DNA from 2 places in the Neobacillus sp. plas4 genome. Region 1 is predicted to be linked to the other one. Evidence: predicted binding sites of a transcription regulator. Region 1 holds the regulator's gene; the other holds the start of a gene.

Region 1 (7,747 bases):
ATGGAAATGAAGTATTTAATGAAGTAACCGTATTAAAAACAGGTGATCAGGTAGTAGTAAAAGGAAAGGCAAGAGTTTTTGAAGGTGTTTTTCAATATGCCGTCATTTCTGGAACAGAGATATTACGAGCAAACCATTATCAAACGGATGGTGCCCCGGCTTGGGGGAATTTTGAGATTACGATTGAAAAGGATCTATTAGCAAAAGACAATGTTTCGATGGAGCTTTTCGTTTATTCAGCTAAAGATGGATCAAAAACAAACATTCTAACGATTCCTATTAAATAGTAAAGGGGCTTGGACATAATCATCAAGCCCCTTTTTTATTATTCCGCCAGTTCGGCCCATTCATCCATTAACTGTTCGAGTTCAGCTTTTGCTTTTTCATTTTTCAAGTTAATTTCCAAGACCTTCTCATGGTCCTGGAATACTTCTGGTTCACATAACTTTTCCTCGAAATCTTGAATGAGTGTTTCCAGTTCTTCTATACGAATTTCTATTTCTTCTAATTTTCTTTTCCGCTGCCGCTCGAGCTTTTTGGTTTCTTTATCCTGATGATAGTTATTTTTCTCTAGTACTTCCATTTGTGTCTGCCTTTTATTCACACTTGCAGCTTCTAAAGCCTTTAGCTCTTCCTGCTCAAGCTTTTTTTCCACATAATAGTCATAATCCCCGAGATATTCAGTACTGCCATGGGCGCTAAGCTCCACTACCTTAGTTGCAATTCGGTTAATGAAGTAACGATCATGTGATACAAAAATAATCGTTCCGGGGTAGTCGACTAAGGCATTTTCAAGAACTTCCTTACTGTCTAGGTCCAAATGGTTGGTTGGCTCGTCCAATATCAGGACATTTGCTTTCTCAAGCATTAGTTTGGCGAGGGCTAGCCTTGCTTTTTCACCACCGCTCAGGGTGGAGACAATTTTTAATACATCATCACCCGAAAAGAGGAAGTTGCCTAAGACAGTACGTATTTCCTTTTCACTAATTAACGCCCATTCATCCCAAAGCTCGTTGAGAACGCGCTTATTTGAGGTCAATTCAGCTTGCTCCTGGTCATAGTAGCCAATGGCTAAATTTGCACCATATAGAACCTTCCCGGAAAGAGCAGGGAGTTTTTTGATAATGGTTTTTAGAAGAGTAGACTTCCCAACTCCGTTTGGACCTACTAAAGCAATACTTTCACCACGGTAAGCCCGCATGGAAATATTCTCAGATACCTTTTGTCCATCATAACCAACCGCAAGGGAATCCACTGTTAGAACATCATTTCCGGTCTGTTTCTCAATTTCAAAAGAGAAGGTTGCAGATTTCTCATCCCCTAATGGGCGATCCATCAGATCCATTTTCTCAAGCTTTTTGCGCCGGCTTTGTGCTCGTTTCGTCGTGGAGGCACGGGCTAGATTGCGCTGGATAAAATCTTGAAGGTTGGCTACCTCTTGTTGCTGTTTCTCGTATAACTTCAAATCACGTTCGTAACTGGCTGCTTTTTGATCGAGATACGCACTATAGTTCCCGATAAATTTTTGAATTTGTTTACGCGAAATTTCATAAACCTGCGTTACTACTTTGTCTAAGAAATAACGGTCATGTGAAACGATTAAGATGGCTCCGTCATACCCTTGAAGATATTGTTCCAGCCAAGTAAGCGTATCAATATCAAGGTGGTTTGTCGGTTCATCCAGGATTAAAATATCAGGCTTTGATAAAAGCAGTTTTCCTAACGCTAAACGCGTCTTTTGCCCGCCGCTTAGGCTGGAAATCATTAATGAGCTATCGTGAAAATTTAATCCATGTAAGATGGAGCGAATATCTGCTTCATATTGATAGCCGCCTTGTTCCTTGAATTTCACTTGCAGCTCGTCATATTCTTTTAGAATGCGCTCATAGCTGCTTGTATTCTCGATAGCAGCAGGGTCTGACATCTGCACCTCTAGTTGCCTGATGGCGGCTTCCATACGTCTTAATGATTCAAATACGGACAGCATTTCATCCCAAATTGATAAATGTGATTCTAAACCGGTATTCTGAGCTAAATAACCAATACTTACACCCTTTGGCTTAATAATCTCCCCGCCATCATGGGATAAATGCCCGGCAATGATTTTCAATAATGTCGATTTACCAGCACCGTTTCGTCCCACAAGTGCCACACGATCACGGGTTTGTAATTCTAGTTTTATATTCGATAAAATAAGGTCTGCACCATAGTATTTTGCTAATTGATTAACCTGTAATAATATCATTGTTTTCACCTCAATTACTCTAATAAGTGTACCTCATTCGGGGATTGTCGGCAATAAACTGCCTTGTTGTTGGGGAAAGTAAGGGGATAATCAAACATAAAATCATGTAATTTTTTATCATGAGTTCAAAGTTTCACAGACAAATTGTGAAAAATATAGTATGATTTTTGGTGGGAGGATACTGTTTATGTCTGAATTTACTCATTTTAACGAAGAAGGAAGAGCGAAGATGGTGGATATTAGCGATAAGCCAGAAACCACTCGTACGGCACTTGCTCATTCCAGCATTACTGTTAGTAAAGAAATTTACGAAAAAATAACCAATAATGAAATGAAAAAAGGCGATGTTCTTGCAGTAGCTCAAGTTGCTGCGGTAATGGCAGCAAAAAAGACGTGGGATATCATCCCGATGTGCCATCCTATTCCTTTGACGGGGGTAAATATATCTTTCTCATGGAAAAAGGAACATGATATGGCTTTTACATTAAATATTGCAGCTTCTGTCAAAACAAAAGGAAATACAGGTGTGGAAATGGAAGCGTTAACAGCTGCTTCCACATGTGCTTTAACCGTTTATGATATGTGTAAGGCAGTGGATAAAGGTATGGTAATTGGAAAGACCTATTTGGTTGAAAAAACCGGAGGGAAAAACGGAGATTTCCATAGAACGGAATCAGTAAGGTAACAATTATTAACTATAGGGGGTGGGAGAATATGAGTAATGAAACAATGAAAATACCACAAGCGACAGCAAAGCGGCTGCCCTTATATTATCGATTCTTAAAGAATCTACATTCCTCCGGTAAACAGAGGGTATCGTCAGCAGAACTAAGTGAGGCAGTAAAGGTAGATTCGGCAACCATTCGCAGAGACTTTTCCTACTTTGGTGCCTTAGGGAAAAAGGGATATGGCTATAATGTCAATTATTTATTAACATTTTTCCGGAAAACGCTGGACCAAGATGAATTAACAAAAGTAGCTCTAATAGGTGTTGGTAATCTCGGTACAGCATTTTTAAATTATAACTTTTTAAAAAATAATAATACAAGAATTGAATGTGCCTTTGATGTCGATCCAAACAAGATGGGAACAACTATCCGGGATGTTCCCATCTATCCGATGGATGATTTAGAAGAGTACTTAAAGAATGATGATATTCATGTAGCCATTCTAACAGTGCCAGCACCTGTGGCGCAGATGATTACCGACCGCCTGGTAAATTCAAATATAAAGGCGATATTAAATTTTACACCTGCAAGATTAAATGTACCTCCATCTATTCGCGTGCACCATATAGACTTAGCAGTTGAACTGCAATCTCTAATCTATTTCCTAAAGCACTATCCAACTGATGATACAGAAGAATAAGAGTAAAGACCTTTTCAGCAGCCGAAAAGGTCTTTTTTTGTCGATAAGAAATAGAGAGTGTGAACTTTACTAGCGTAACAGTGTTATGTTACACTGTATTTGGAAAGGGGTTATAAAGATGAATGAGGAGTTAATTTCAAAAAAAGATTTATTAGACTTGACCGGAATCTCTTATGGACAATTATATAGATGGAAAAGAAAAGACTTAATACCAGAAGATTGGTTTATTCGCAAATCAACGTTTACCGGACAGGAGACCTTTTTTCCTAAACAAAAGATTTTAGAGAGAATTGATAAAATTCAAACGATGAAAGAAAATCTATCCTTAGATGAATTGGCAGATATGTTTTCCCCAAATGTAAGCGATATAAAACTTGAAGCAGATGAATTAGTGAGACGTAACATTGTTTCTCGTCCAGTAATGGATTTCTATCTGGAAAATGAAAAGGGAAATCTTTCGTTTCATTTTTCAAGGATCCTGGAAGTATTTATTTTAGAAAAGCTGCTGCAGTCAGGAGAAATTAATTTGGATGAAGGGAAAATGCTCTTGCAGGTATTGATTGAAAACAGGGATCAAATCAAGCAAAAAAGAACGGACTTGGTGATGACGAGAAAATTAGGGGTTACACAATGCCTATTGCTAATGAATACGGAAGGATACCATTTTGATTCAGGAACGAAACTGGTTTCACATATTTCAATAAATGCATGTATGGAAGAAATCAAAGCGAGATTCGTATAAAGGGGAATGAACGATGGAAACGAAAAAACGAGGAGACCTCATCATCAATGGGCTTGGGTCATCTAATGGGGGACAATTTGAACGTGTTACCTTAAATGGTAAAGGAACGATTAATACTGATGTAGAATGTACCCAGTTTGAATGCAGTGGATTAGGGACAGTAAATGGGAATGTGGCAGCCGCTACAGCAAAGATTAGCGGGAATGGGAAAATAAACGGATCAATAGAAGGAGAATTCCTTTCGATTGATGGCACTGCAAAGGTTAAAAATCATGTGGCTGTAAAAAATTTAAAGGTATCAGGGAAAGCTTCTGTTGGCGGAAAAATCAAATGTGATGAGATAAAAATAAAAGGTAGAATGACGGTGGGAGAAGATTGTGAAGCGGAAACCTTTAAGGCAGAATCACAATTTACAATAGGCGGTTTGTTAAATGCTGATCTGATCGACATCACGATTTTTGCTGAGTGCAGAGCAAAAGAGATTGGCGGTCAAACGATTCTTATTAGACAAAAATCGCCATTTTTTTGTTTATTAAAAGCGTTCATTCCAACCCAACTAGAAACAGAATTAATTGAAGGCGATAGGATTGAAATCGAAAATACGAAGGCTGCTGTTGTCCGAGGAAACAACGTTACGATAGGTCCGAATTGCCTTATTGGTGTTGTAGAATATTCGGGAGAATTTTCGATGGATGAAAAAGCAGTGGTCAAAGAAGTCCGAAAGGCTTAAGGGGGGAAGAGAAATGGCAAAAATGCAAAATTTAACGATTAAAGGGTCTGGCAGTTATCCTGGCGGTCAATATGACAAAATCAGCATTCGAGGAGAAGGCACGATTGTGAATGATATCGAATGCTCCGTTATTCATGTGTATGGAACAAGTGAGGCATTAGAAAGTGTTAAAACAGGGTCGATCAAAGTGTACGGCGAGGCAGAGGTAAAAGGGGATTTACAGTCCGATGAAACGCTGATTATGGGATCAATGGAGGTTGGCGGCCGAGCTGGTTTAAAAAGAATTAAAATCCTTGGGATGCTGGAAGTGGGCGAGGATTTAACGGGAGAAGAAGCGAATATAAAAGGCAGTATATCTGTAAACGGAGACGTCGAATATGAAACCTTTGAATCAACAGGAGGGTTTGAAATCAAAGGTCTTCTTAATGCCGATAAGATAAAAATTTCATTGCGTTTTGGGCAAAGTTCAGCGGAGGAAATTGGCGGAGGGGTCATAAGTGTTAAGAAAAAAAGTTCTTTTCTTCCTTTTAGCAAAGATACAGGAACTCTAACCGCTAAAGTTATCGAAGGTGATGACATTTACCTGGAAAATACAAAAGCTGACATCGTTCGCGGTAAACGAGTAAAAATCGGCACTGGCTGCCAAATTGGGACAGTGGAGTATACGACGGAATTAGCACATGATCAAAGTTCCACGGTTAAAACAAAGATAAAGCTTTAGAGGAAGGGCTTTGTTAAAGACTGATGTGGGGTATTTTTCGAAAATAATTTATGAAGGACAAAACTCGTTGAGGAAATTCTTGAAATGTCCTTCACCCTGGTTATGAGGGACAAAACTCGTTGAGGAAACTCTTGAAATGTCCTTCATCCTGGTTATGAAGGACAAAACTCGTTGAGGAAATTCTTGAAATGTCCTTCACCCTGGTTATGAGGGACAAAACTCGTTGAGGAAACTCTTAAAATGTCCTTCATCCTGGTTATGAAGGACAAAACTCGTGAGGAAACTCTTGAAATGTCCTTCATCCTGGTTATGAAGGACAAAACTCGTTGAGGAAACTCTTGAAATGTCCTTCATCCTGGTTATGAAGGACAAAACTCGATAAGGAAACTCCTGAGATGTCTTTCATCCTTGTCATGAAGGACAAATCTCATTGAAGAATCTCCTGATATGTCCTTAATCAATCTTTTATATCGCTATACAGATAATCAACAATGAACAATAAAACAGCCAAAGGAAAAAGCCTTTTCACCCACAAAGTGAAAAGGCTGGTTTGTTATTTTTTTGGTTTTTCCTTATATCTATTGTGAAGGAAGATCATTCGTATACCTGAACCAAAGTCAAAGGTAGCCAATAAAACGAGCAGGTAGCTGAAAAATCCCCAGCCGTTTTGCTGAACATCCTCAATGGCAAAATAGGTAAACAAACCTCCTAAAACAAAATAGATAATCCCGGAAAACATAGGTGAACGTCTCATAGAAAGCCTCCGATAAAGTTTTGAATCGATTCTGCCTCACGAATGAATTCGTCTATCTCATCTTTGTAAACAGATTGAATCACGACAACCAATGTATTCATGGCGACATGGGCGAAAATCGGTACAATGATGTGTTTTGTTTTTACATAGAGAAAAGCAAAGGTAAAGCCCATTGCAGAATAAAGAAGAATATGCTGCGGTTCCATATGGGCAAGGGCAAAGATGACCGAGCTGATTAATGCTGAGAAAAAAAAGTTCAACCGTTTATGAAGAGAACCGAAAATAATTTTGCGAAAAACGATTTCCTCCAGAATGGGACCGATTACTGAACTGACCACCATAGCAAGGGGAAAGGATTCAATAATGGCAAGAATTTGCTGTGTGTTTTCTGAGCCCATTTCAACACCAATAAGCTGTTCAATATTAGCAGCAAGGGCTTGGGCGAATAAGGCGAGGAAAACACCAAATACAGCCCATACAGCAGAAAATCCAAATGAACTGCTTCTTTCATTCAGGCTAGGACTCTTAATTTCCTTTCGTAATAGGAAAAGAATAATAAGCAAGGCAATGGTAAAGCTGAAAATTAACCAGTAGGGGACAACTAAGCCTTGATTTATCCCTAAATAGCCAAATAAAAACATCATTCCCGGTATTCCTACAATGCTGGATAACTGCATGGCTATATAAACAATTAAAATAATCCAATATTCTCTTTTCAAATTGTTTTATCTCCTTTAGAGAAGCCTTCTTCTTATTTTAACCTATTCTCCATTTTACTAATAATCGCAGGCTCGTTTCAATTTTAATGATTTTATCTTTAGAGATATGTATATTCCTTTGAATGATTCGCATACTGGTTAAGGTTGTAAAAAAAAATTTAGCTTCATACTTGCAAATTTTCTATGCATTTATTATTATAATAATTGTGTTAGCACTCAAGTAAGGAGAGTGCTAATAAGTCAGAATTACATATCTATTTGAGGAGGTTGTTTGATTTGTTAAGACCATTAGGTGATCGTATTGTCATTGAGCTTGTTGAATCAGAAGAAAAAACTGCAAGCGGTATCGTGTTACCAGACTCAGCTAAGGAAAAGCCTCAAGAAGGAAAAGTTGTTGCTGTAGGTACAGGCAGAGTGCTTGAAAGTGGCGAACGTGTTGCTCTTGAAGTTTCTGTAGGCGATCGTATT
Region 2 (7,747 bases), 3.0 Mb from region 1:
TCGTATGACATTCCACTATCGACTACATATGAACCTGGACGTAAAGCGTTTTGCAATCCTTTGCTCTCAATATCCTTCGTAAAGGCAAAAGCATCTGGGATTAATTTCGCTTGAGCAAGGACATTACCAACATCTATGCTCGTCATGCCATCCGCAACATTAACTACCACCTGGGTTACAGTTTCTTTTTCTTTAGAATCTGATGAAGTGGTCTCTGAGCTCTTAGCAGCTTGTAATGTCTTTTCCAGTTCATCCTTCGTTTGAACAACATAGCCTGCTTGTACAAGTTTATCTTTCATCTCGGTTTCAGTTAGTTGAGCCTTTTCTGATGTTTTAGCTGATGCCTTTAGGTCATGACCATTATCAGAAAAGTAAACGACGGCACTAATGGTTGTCGAAAGAAGTATTCCTGCAGCAAAGCTGCTTAATAAGTTAATTCGCATTGGCAGCTAGTCCCCCTTCATCTTTTGCTTTCAGATAAGGTGCTAGCAGTTCCTCTACTTCATTTTCTGTTACCTGTTTTTTCTCTGCAATGCTTTCAATCGAGTAATTACGTCTATATAAGTCTATTACTTCACGCATTAAAAGCTTTTCGTCTGTTGAAAGTTGAATTCCTGCTTCCTTCATGACCACTTCTATGTCAAGCTCAATATCACGGATAGTGTCTTGCATGCTATTGATTTCTTTCATAAGAGATACATGAACTAAATCAATTTGCTTATGTTGAGCTTTTGAATCGCGATATGACTTAACTAAAGAAAACACAAGCAGTAAAGCGGAGATCACAATTAATCCAGTTAAAGTCCATTCCATCAAAATGAAAACCTCCTTTTTTTTAATAGAACAACACAAGTAACTATTATACATCTAAAACAGTAAATTTTCGATTTGATTTTTCAAAATACGTCGAAAGTCTGAGAAATTTGTCAAATTGCGGAGAATAAGGAATTCAATTGGTATATTTATTAAGAGCGATTCATTTTGGGGGATTGTTATCCAAGTGGTTGACTATAGGTAAGCACAATCAACAGAATAGCAGTTCCATACGAAAAAGCACCCTTTTTCAGAGTGCTTCCTTCGTATTATGTAATGCTTAGATAGATGGAGCTTCCATACCCATCTTGCTCCATTCTTCTCTTGATGGGCCATAAATGCCTGGTACCTGTAATCCAGCTTGACGCATGAGTACTGTCATCTGACCGCGATGATGAACGATATGCTTGATAAGCATATTAAGCATTACGGCTCTCGGCAAGTCCATACCAAATACATTTTTCATTTCACTTAGTGATTGATCTGTCCATTGTTGCTCTACTGCTTGACTCGTATCTGCGCTTACATTTCGAAATGTTTCTGCGATTTCCCTAGCTGAAGTTGGAATAGTGCTTTCGTCTTTTACTGCTTCAACCGTAACACCAAATTCAATAAGCATACCAGGTGTACTGGATACAATATGCCAAGCAATGGAACCTAACGTTCTGTCTTCTGGCGAAACTCTTTGTTGAAGCGACTCATCCGTCAAGGCATCCAATACTTTTTGCGTAGAAGCAGCTTCTTGATTCCATTCATTAATAAAATGCGAGATAGAAGTATACATTCCATTTCCTCCAGTAATATGTTTTTCATTACAAGAAAAGTATAACATTTTAAAGCTTAATTCAAAAATTCGAAATCCATATATTAGATAAATATATTTTTAGAAAGCTATCGATAGAACGGCGAGAAAAAATAGTCTTATTTGTTGTTTTTCGACTAAAAAATTCTCAGTTCGTGCATAGTAAAAATAAAATGATATAGGGAGTAATGACATGAAAAACAAATGGAAAATCCTTGCGATATCCGTTGGTCTATCGTTTGGACTATTAGCCGGATGTAATGTTGATAAAAGAAATTCATTGAATCAAGAAAATGATGTAAATTTCCGTCCCGTACGAAATGATCTCAATTCGAATGACAATGAGAGTAACAATGATTATAAAAACCCTGATACGGGGCGGTTCATTCATGATATGGAACCTTAAGCAATACAGGTAATTTAAAAAGGCGGCGAATAATCCATTTAGATTTACATCTGATATCGTGAAATAGGATTCCATGATCTTTCCTATCTCGAGTAAAATGCAGAGCACTCCATCATGTAGGAGTGTCTCTGCATTTTGGAGATAAAAGGTAATCCAAGTTTCTATTTAAAAGTTTGAATAAATTTAATTATTTATAGTTATAACCTTTACTTCCATTGCAGGAATACTAATATCTCCACCTAATGTTGATTGATAGGTAATTAATCTTTTACCACTTACAGTTACATTATCATCCTCTAGTACTCTTGAGGAAAGAATATCACTCTCGTATACAACGAATAATTCGTATCATAATTATCATTTACAGCAATTCTTAATTGAGTTTCTCCTTTACCTTCCATCACTTGCACTACCTTTCCACTGAACTTTGCTTTCTTTCCTTCAAAGTCATCTGGGGTTCGTGCCAATTGATCATACGTAATTCCAGTCTCATAACCGATTCTCTCAACTTCTTCTATATCCTTTTTCTCAGCTTCTGCCTTTTCTTTTGCCGCCTGCTCTGCCGTCGCTTTTTCTGCGTATTTTATTTTAACCCTTTTTTCGTTTACTAATCTATCTTTCTTCTACTTTTTGGCAATAATATTGATAGCTAAGATATTGGTAGTTTTGCTTCTTATACATTTCCTTTGGTGTATCCATACCATCCGCAACTAAAATGATGGTCTTATCATGAAATGTATCCATGACAAATTTTTGAATCCGGCTTCCAATTCCTTTCTTTTGAAAGGCTTCGTCCACTCCAAGATTATCAATTTCAGCTGTATCCTTTTTAATAATTACATCTACTGCTCCAGCAGGTGTTCCCTTATATAATGCAAGAAGTTGCATGAAATTTGGGTTATCAAAAGTCTTCTTATTTAACTCTGCCTTTTGGTTAGCATAATTACTGCCAAATACGATATCTTGCTGATACTGTAGGTTAAGAAAAGCCATAAGGTTTTTTTGGGTTACGATTTGAACTTCAATATCAGGATGATCCTTCACAGCGGGAAACTGATCAGGCTGGATGGTATAGAGTTCAAGGAACCCAATATCATATTCTGCTAGATTTAGGTAATTCACTAGATCCATAGGTATTTTTTCGTTTTCTGGAAATTTAAACTTAACGTGCATTTGTCCATTTTTCAGGTGATATTCTCTTAAATAACTTTCAGCTTCCTTAAATTCATCCAGTGACGGTAAGGTTTTATACTCGATAAAATTACTATCGTATCTTGATAACATCTCTGGAAAATGGTAATGCTTATATAAGTTATTTTCAACTACAACATGACCATGTGTAAAAATACTCTCAAATGTAACTTGCATGAATGTCATCCCCTTTATAAATAACACCATCTTTAAAGATTTATTTCTTCCATTGTTTATGAATCATTTCTGTAAATAATTGATTTAAATCCTTCTTCTTTTGCTTCTTCAACCATTCTACTTGATCAATGGGCAGGTTTAATTTTAAACTAATGTTTTCGTTAGGCATTTCTACTTTTCTAATTTCTTCAATGGTAATTCCCTCTTCTATATTCGGAAACCATGTACTATTTTCATTTATTCTATCCATATGATCGTATTCGTCAATATCATCTACATCGCAGAATAAATTAAGCTGAGGCAGTCCCCCTGACAGGGTTTTTACATGCATAATGGATTCAATGACTCGACCATCTTCTAGTTCTATCGCCATAATTAACGTTTGTTCTTTACTATATTTTTTTACTGTAACCTCAGTAACAATTAGGTCTAATTCTAACGTAAATCCAGAACTTGATTCAAAAATATAAATCGCGCTCTTAAATACATGGATCTTTTCACCATCAATTTTTACCGATTTTACAACAGCCATAAACAATTCCTCCAAAAAGCATTACATTCAATAATTATTAATCTAATTTTATACCAAAACACATGACTACTACAAAAAATCTTACTATTTGGTATAGTTTTTATTAAATATGCAAAGTTAAAGAAATGTTCACAGCATATTCGTGTTGAGTGGGTTAAAATAAAGTCAAATCAATATGTGACGTACTTCACAATTAACGATTTAGAGAGGAAATCGTGTTATGTCATTACACACACCAGATAAAATACTAGAAATATCAATTAAAAATGGAATTAAAAAGACAAGTTACCCGCTACTAACAACCCTTCTACTTGGATTCCAAGCAGGTGCTTTTATTTCATTAGGATTTCTACTTTATATTCGTGTTACCGCACCATTATCAGAAGGTTTATCAGGATTAAGTTCTATTATAGGTGCTTCTGTCTTTCCGATTGGTCTTATTCTCACATTAATAGCTGGCGGTGAACTACTCACAGGAAATATGATGGTAGTTCCACTGGCAAGGTTTGCAAATAAAATTAATACCAAGCAGGTACTTCATAACTGGACCCTTATAACCATCAGTAATTTTCTAGGTGCCATATTCGTTGCTTACTTTTTCGGACATGTTGCTGGGCTAACCGAAACGGGTGCTTATTTGGACAGTACCGTTCATATTGCGGAACATAAATTAAATGCAACCTTTCTTCAAGCCTTCGTATCAGGGATCGGGTGCAACTGGCTAGTTGCTGCCGCTGTATGGTTATCTTATGGGAGTGAGGATATGATGGGAAAAATTGCAGGAATTTGGTTTCCAACCATGGCTTTTGTCGCCATTGGATTCCAACACGTTGTAGCCAACATGTTTGTAATACCTGCAGCCATATTTGCAGGCTACTTCACCTGGATGGATTATGTAGGTAATTTTATTCCTGTCTTTTTAGGCAATGCTGTTGGCGGTGCACTTTTTATTGGGATGGCGTATTGGTTTGCCTATAAAAAGAATGAATATACCGTTATTGATGGAACAAAAAAACCTGGGATGTTTAATAAAAAAATTGGATTATAGTAAAGGAGCCGTGTCATTACGGCTCCTTCCATTTTATTCAAATAATGGACTTACTGCTTTTTCATGATGAATTCGATCAATTGCTTCTGACAGCAGCGGTGCTACAGATAGAATAGTAATTTTTTTCGTCTGCTTTTCATCAGTCTGTTCAATCGTGTTTGTTACTACTAGTTCTTGAATAGGTGATGATTCAATTCTATCGACAGCTGGCCCAGAGAGAACAGCGTGCGTGCAGCAAGCATACACTGTTTTTGCCCCGTACTCCACTAAGGCCTTTGCAGCATAAGTCTGTGTTGCTGCTGTATTTATTAAGTCATCAACAATAATGGCATTTTTACCTTCTACATTCCCAATGATTTCTAATATTTCGGAAACATCCGGTTCAGGGCGTCGGCGATCAATGAGGGCAATGGGAGCATTTAAAAGACTTGCCATTTTCCGTGCTCTCCCTACAGCGCCATTATGTGGTGCAACAACAACAACATCTTCGAGTCCTTTTTTCTCAAAATACTCGGACAGAATCGGAATTCCAATTAGATGATCTACTGGTATATCAAAAAAACCTTGAACCTGTGGAGCATGAAAGTCCATGGTTATAAGCCGTGTTGCACCTGATTTTTCTAAAAGGTTTGCAACCAATTTGGCTGTAATCGGTTCCCTTGATCTTGCTTTTCGATCTTGACGTGCATAGCTGTAGTACGGCACAACAACGTTGATCATTTTGGCTGAAGCCCTTTTTAAGGCATCAATCATAATAAGAAGCTCCATAATATGATCGTTATTTGGATGTGAAGTAGATTGGACAACATATACATCACAGCCCCGTACACTTTCTTCTATATTCACTTGAATTTCACCATCACTAAACTGCGTGACGGAGCTCTTCCCAATTTCACAGCCTAAAAGCACAGCCATTTCTTTTGCTAAGCTTTTATTTGAATTTAATGCAAATAATTTAAATCCTTTTTTAAGTTGATATGGCACTTTATGTCCCCCATACTTTTGTTTATTTACAATTTTTATTTCACTCATTTTCTTATTTTACATGAAATGAAGGGTTTGGAACACCCATTAATCTTTTTAGGAAAAAATAAACTAATTAAGAACATGGTTTCAAAGATTGTGTCCCTTAAGTGGTCATTCGTAAGGTTCGGTTTGGATTACACAACTACAGAATAAATTTATCATTCCTTCTATCAATTAAATGAAACAAAAATGAAAGATACCCGTAATAAAGGAATGGAAGGATGTGAGAGCTATGAACAGATACTCGATAGAAGAATTTATCCAAAAAACAGAGCAGCAAGATAAAGGCGAGGGTTTTTTTGAATTAGAAACTCCTCGGATGTTGGAGGTAAACTTAGACGGACAGGTTTGGGCAAAAGCTGGTTCAATGGTTGCTTATCATGGAGAAATAAAGTTTGTACGCGAAGGAATTTTAGAACATGGGCTGGGTACAGCATTCAAAAAGGCATTTACAGGCGAAGGCGCTTCCTTAATGAAAGCCAACGGGAAAGGGAAGTTATACCTCGCTGATACAGGGAAGAAAATTATTATCCTTAACCTCCAAAATGATTCTATTTATATTAACGGGAATGACTTACTAGCCTTTGAACCTAGTATTAAATGGGAGATTAAATTAATGAAGCGTATTGCCGGAATGCTTGCAGGCGGTTTGTTTAATGTTCGCTGCGAAGGAACCGGTATGATTGCTTTTACTACGCATTATGAACCCATCACGTTAAGGGTATTACCTGGCAGTCCTGTCATCACAGATCCAAATGCTACCGTTGCTTGGTCTGGAAATCTCATGCCAACATTTCAAACCGATATTACCTTAAAAACACTTTTAGGAAGAGGCAGCGGTGAATCCATTCAAATGAAATTCGAAGGAGAAGGTTTTGTAGTTATCCAGCCTTACGAAGAGACTTATATGAAAGCTAATCAAACATGATTTTAGAAAGTCAGTCCTCCTGTCTTCGAGACAGCGAGGACGTTTTATGTTCAATATGCTCCTATAAGAATAAAAACCAATGGAAAAACTATTCTCCTTTTCGAAAACCTTGTTGCTTCAGCATTTTCCCAACGTCTTTATAACTGTCATTTACATAAAAGGGATACATATAAAAATTAGCCATCCTTTGTGTCCAGGTAGATCCACCGCTTTTTCTTCCTTTAGTAGCCTCAAGATGGATATTATTAAGTTCTTTGATTTCTTCATTTATATCTTGATTGTACAGTTCTTCATGGAAAATGGCTGCTTGTGGTAAACGCGGTACTTGATTAGGAACTTCACTCGCATAGCCAATACATAAACCGGAAATAGGAATAACATATTCAGGTAAATCTAAAAGCTCAATAAATTCTAAAGGACTTCTCCGAATCCCTCCGATTGGGACCGTACCTAACCCCAGCGATTCTGCTGCTGTAATGGCACTTGCCAAAGAAATTCCAACGTCTACTGATCCTACAATTAATAAATCAGGATTCACCGCAGCCTTAAACTCTTTCCCTTCCATTTCACAAGCTACTTTAATACGGTGAAAATCTGCACAAAATACAAGAAATACGGGGGCTTCGATAATATAATTTTGATTTCCTGCTAGCTCCGACATTTTCTTTCTTCGCTCAGGATCGTTAATCGAGATGATCGTAACATGTTGTCCGTTAACCCACGAAGGTGCAGCTTGTGCAGAACGGATAATTGTATCTAGATCTTCTTTACGAACTTGTTTATCAGAGTATTTTCGAATGGAACGATGAGCCATCATCGTTTCT

Evidence for each region. The regulator Rex, encoded in region 1, represses fermentation and respiration genes when NADH is low (regulators of the CRP and FNR family bind a similar motif). The targets are predictions, from matches to a motif close to TTGTGAAATATTTCACAA.
Region 2: the regulator Rex is predicted to act here: its motif matches at 4,097-4,114, upstream of AC2TFD_RS16510 (formate/nitrite transporter family protein).

Annotation. Positions count from the first base shown of each region.
Region 1 is NZ_CM170152.1:287,065-294,811, forward strand. It holds gene AC2TFD_RS01530 (Gmad2 immunoglobulin-like domain-containing protein) at 1-287, shown strand, start outside; gene AC2TFD_RS01535 (ABC-F family ATP-binding cassette domain-containing protein) at 326-2,245, opposite strand; gene moaC (cyclic pyranopterin monophosphate synthase MoaC) at 2,433-2,930, shown strand; gene AC2TFD_RS01545 (redox-sensing transcriptional repressor Rex) at 2,960-3,613, shown strand; gene AC2TFD_RS01550 (YhbD family protein) at 3,732-4,355, shown strand; gene AC2TFD_RS01555 (bactofilin family protein) at 4,369-5,085, shown strand; gene AC2TFD_RS01560 (cytoplasmic protein) at 5,099-5,806, shown strand; gene AC2TFD_RS01565 (YdiK family protein) at 6,360-6,560, opposite strand; gene AC2TFD_RS01570 (CPBP family intramembrane glutamic endopeptidase) at 6,557-7,279, opposite strand; gene groES (co-chaperone GroES) at 7,556-7,747, shown strand, end outside.
Region 2 is NZ_CM170152.1:3,323,809-3,331,555, forward strand. It holds gene AC2TFD_RS16475 (aminodeoxychorismate lyase) at 1-443, opposite strand, end outside; gene AC2TFD_RS16480 (hypothetical protein) at 433-813, opposite strand; gene AC2TFD_RS16485 (DinB family protein) at 1,094-1,597, opposite strand; gene AC2TFD_RS16490 (hypothetical protein) at 1,809-2,021, shown strand; partial or broken gene AC2TFD_RS16495 (hypothetical protein) at 2,205-2,599, opposite strand; gene AC2TFD_RS16500 (GNAT family N-acetyltransferase) at 2,634-3,389, opposite strand; gene AC2TFD_RS16505 (hypothetical protein) at 3,430-3,921, opposite strand; gene AC2TFD_RS16510 (formate/nitrite transporter family protein) at 4,142-4,969, shown strand; gene AC2TFD_RS16515 (ribose-phosphate diphosphokinase) at 5,003-5,953, opposite strand; gene AC2TFD_RS16520 (AIM24 family protein) at 6,228-6,923, shown strand; gene AC2TFD_RS16525 (NADPH-dependent oxidoreductase) at 7,012-7,747, opposite strand, start outside.